Regions from separate parts of the Thermoanaerobacterium aotearoense genome, predicted to be linked through region 1. Evidence: riboswitches for the same ligand, from Rfam matches in the RefSeq annotation. Region 1 holds a riboswitch; the other holds the start of a gene.

What was found. Region 1 has a riboswitch for cyclic di-AMP ahead of GSH73_RS05590 (C40 family peptidase). Riboswitches for the same ligand answer to the same signal wherever they lie in the genome.
Region 2: another riboswitch for cyclic di-AMP. It lies ahead of GSH73_RS09775 (C40 family peptidase); the one in region 1 lies ahead of GSH73_RS05590 (C40 family peptidase).

What each region holds. Positions count from the first base shown of each region.
Region 1 covers NZ_CP047602.1:1,136,244-1,138,448, forward strand. Annotated here, with positions in the region: gene GSH73_RS05585 (AEC family transporter) at 14-742, opposite strand; cyclic di-AMP (ydaO/yuaA leader) riboswitch at 931-1,061, shown strand; gene GSH73_RS05590 (C40 family peptidase) at 1,065-1,760, shown strand; gene typA (translational GTPase TypA) at 1,908-2,205, shown strand, end outside.
Region 2 covers NZ_CP047602.1:1,948,506-1,950,710, reverse strand. Annotated here, with positions in the region: gene ku (non-homologous end joining protein Ku) at 1-639, opposite strand, end outside; cyclic di-AMP (ydaO/yuaA leader) riboswitch at 790-907, shown strand; gene GSH73_RS09775 (C40 family peptidase) at 913-1,593, shown strand; gene GSH73_RS09770 (helix-turn-helix domain-containing protein) at 1,860-2,205, shown strand, end outside.

The sequences.
Region 1 (2,205 bases):
CCATCCATTTCGATTATTGGGGCGATTTAAAAAAGTCAAGATAGAATGCAACCATATATGTTAAATAAAGGGAAATATAAAGAAAAAATCTTACAATGTAAATAAAGATGTAAATGAATTGGAAATCGAAAAAGGATTTCAGAATGAAATTTTGGGGGATAAATTTAAAAGATGTCTCCTGAAATTCAGATATATCAGGCAACAGAAGTTGCCGAAAATATTCATAAGTGTCAAAAGGTACAAAGCACAAGATCTTTTTGAATACTTTTTTTAGATCTAATTTATCGCTTTGAGAAAATGCGTATGCAGCAATATATGCGACTCCAAAGACGTTAAATGAATTTCCCATGTCAAACATGGCAATGTGCAAAAGACCATTGTTGCCGTAAATTTGTTGGACAAACGGGAAAGCGAAAAGACCTATGTTGTATCCGCAGAGAGATATAATCAAGGTGCCTTTTGTCTCTCTTTTTAAATTTGCGTTTCTAAAGGCCAAAAAGCCTATAATAAAAGTGATGAAGCCAAAAGCAAAGCCTGATAACGTCAAAACGAATAAATTCGTGTTTACTTTTGTCGTCAAGAAAACTTTTGCGATGCTGGCAGGCAACGTTATGTAGATAATAAAACTATTTAGCACCTTTCCTGTTTCTGCAGGCAGAAATTTCATTTTTTTTACCGCGTAACCGAAAAATATTATGATGATGCTTATTGCGACTTTTTGAAGTATGACTATTTGGCTCATCCGTATCCTCCTTTTCGTATATCAAATAAAATTATACTACAATAGATCGCTTATTTATAGAGATTGTAACAAATTTATAAATTTTTTATAAAATATATTAAGAGATTATTAAAAAAATCTTAAAAAATTATTATGAAAACATTGACTTTATTAATTATTTTTGATAAAATAAAAGAAACTTGTACATATTAGCAATCTTGCCGAATCCTATTTAGGTACGGAGGATTTTTCATGTTTGGGGTTAATCTGCCAGAGGCAGTAGGGATACCTTCTATTCCGCACCCGTCAACTAACTCCGGAGGCAAAAGGAAGGAGATTAGCTATGAATAGCAAATTAGGCAAATTTATTTTTGGTGTATCCGTTTTCGGCATGACGATGGTAGGTTCCTCGATGCTTACTCACATTTATGCAGCAGATCTTGGAAGCGGCATTGTCGTTGGAAACGGTGTAAATGTTAGAAATGGCGGAAGCTTGTCGTCAAAGGTTATCACACAGTTAAACTATAACGATGTGGTTACAGTGATTGGACAGGATAATGGCTGGTACAACATAAAGCTTTCAGATGGGACTGTAGGCTGGATATACAGCAAGTACCTTTCATTAAGATCTTCAAGTACGGTGTCAAGAGGTGATGTTGACAGAAGCATTGCCTCAAGGCTGATTGACTTTGGAAAAGAGTTTTTAGGAACAAGGTATGTTTACGGTGGTGAATCTCCATCAGGCTTTGATTGTTCAGGTTTTACTCAATACGTCTTTAAAAGCGTTGGCATTAGTTTGCCGAGGGTAGCTGATGAGCAAGCTACGGTAGGGACGTACGTCGATAGAGCAGATTTGCAGCCTGGTGATTTAGTGTTTTTTAAGACATTGGGTAGCAGCATAATAAACCATGCTGGAATATACATAGGAAATGGCCAGTTTATGCACGCTTCATCTGGCGCAGGAAAAGTCATGATAAGCTCTTTGTATGAAGACTACTACAGCACTCATTATGCTACAGCCAGAAGGGTTATACAGTAACTAAATATAACGACAAAAAGGCACTTTATGTGTCTTTTTTTGATGCATTTTTAGACGGTATTTTATAGTTTGTTGACTATTTAGGCATATTAATATATCATTATATATTGTATAAAATTTGCATTTGTGTGGAAGGAGTTAACCTAAATGGGGTTTGTAAGGGACGATATAAGGAATGTAGCTATAATAGCGCATGTTGATCATGGGAAAACAACTTTAGTAGATGGAATGCTTAAACAAAGTGGCATTTTTAGACAGAATGAAAAAGTAGAAGAGAGGGTAATGGACTCAAATGAATTAGAGAGGGAGAGAGGGATAACAATTCTTTCGAAGAACACTGCCATAAGGTACAATGGTGTAAAGATAAACATAGTTGATACACCTGGACATGCTGATTTTGGCGGTGAGGTAGAACGGGTACTTAAAATGGTTGACGGTGTACTGC
Region 2 (2,205 bases), 810 kb from region 1:
TCTGTAATTGTCATCGTATTTTTCTGGAGAAAAATCAGATGTCAGAGTATCCACAAGCTTTATAGCCATTTTCACCTCATTTTCATGAAGATCTACATTGCGGATAGGCGGAAGCTCGTTTGTACTTCTTATTTCATCAGGGAAGTGCATTGTTTCCATTACCATGTAGTTGTCATTGAAAACTCTTATGCAGGCTAAATCTTGCCTTGAGCGTATGACGACTCTTGCAACTGCAACACGGTTTAATTTCTTCATAGAATCTCTTAAAAGTACGTATGGTTTTGCACCTATTTCATCTGGTGCGATGTAGTATGTCCTATCGAAATATATAGGGTCTATTTGTCTTAAATCTGTAAAATCGATAATGTCTATCGTTTTAACTGTTGACTTTGGAATTCTCTCTAAGTCTTCTTCATCTATGATGACAAATTTTCCTGGCTCATATTCATAGCCTCTTACGATTTCTTCATCAGAAACTTCTTTATTGCACACAGGACAAATCTTCTCGTATTTTATGGGTGATTTGCAGTCCTTGTGAAGCTGTCTAAAATGGATAGAGTTGTCTTCTGTGGCTGCATAGAGTTTTATGGGGATGCTGACAAGGCCGAAACTAATGGCTCCTTTCCACATTGAACGCATTTTTTCACCTTCTTTCGATATTTATTAATTAGTATAACCATGAAAAACTCACAATCTTCAGGTAATTTATGGAATGTGGTTGACTTCGATACAATTTACCTTTATAATATTAATTAATTATTAAAAATATAAATTTTTTATTAAATTTATTTAAAAAATATGCCTAATCGAAAGAGCGGGGGATATCTTTGGGGTGAATCCGCGTATGCGGTAGGGTTTCTCTTTACCGAACCCGTCAACTAACCTCGTAGGCATAAAGAGAGGATGAATGAATTGAATTACAAAAAAATAGTGGCAACAGCGGTTGTGTCAATAACGCTTATGCAAGCGCCAAGTGCATTTGCAATGGAACTTTTAAAATACGGCTCGAAAGGACAAGCAGTGGTTAGCCTGCAGCAAACGTTAAACAGGCTTGGCTATAGCACAGGTGGTATTGACGGAATATTTGGCAGCAAGACAAAAAGTGCAGTGATCGCATTGCAAAAAAGGTATGGCTTATCTCCAGATGGGATTGTAGGACCAGCTACAGAGGCTGTACTAAATAGGACGACTGTAACTGGCGTTTCATCAAGGGGTGGTTATGATCGCCCATCAAATTTTGATATAGTAAACATTGCAGAAAGATATCTTGGAGTACCGTATGTTTTCGGTGGTACTACACCTGCAGGTTTTGATTGTTCTGGATTTGTTCAATATGTGTTTAGGCAAGCTGGAAAAAGCATCGGTAGAACTACGTATGACCAATATGCAGGTGGAAGGGCTATAAGCTTATCTGATCTTCAACCAGGCGATATATTGTTTTTCTCTACATCAGGCGGTGGTCCTACACATGAAGGCATATACATAGGAGGTAATCGCTTGATACACATGAGCGATTCACTTGGTAAGGCTGCTATCGCAGATTTCAGCGGTTGGTTTAGGACGTACTATATTGGTGCAAGAAGATATTATTAAAATTTAAAAGAGAAGATCTACATAGAGGCGCATGTGTTTTTTGATTTAACATATGTGTCTCTTTTATTTTTGGAAATTCCATAAAGTCCTAAAGGGAAATCTTTGTTTTGCCAGTAAGTAATGCCATAAATAACTGATTATTATAAATTTTCTCCATTGACTTTTTATAACTCGCAATTACAAAAACATTTGTTCGTTTAATATAATTAAAGCACAGTGCTGCACTGAAAGGGACCGGTCCTCACTTTATGTGGGGTGTGTAGTAGATGATAAGCTATAATGAACTGTGCTTTAAGGCTAAAAGTGGTGATAAAGATTCTGTCTATGAGATTTTAAAAAAATTCAATCCTCTTTTGATAAAATTAGCAAAGAAGTTTCCATACGACAGTTTTGATGATATGATTCAGGATGGAAGAGAAGTGCTCATTACTGCTATTCATCAGTTTGATGAGAAAAAAGGCAAAGAATTTATAGCATATGGCAGTATGCAGCTTAAATTTTACTTTTTAAATGTCTATAGAAAGAAAAAGCCATTTCTTTCTTTGAATGCAAAGGCAGATGATGATGAAGATGAGATCATCGATTTGATTGAAAGCGATGGACTTACGCCGG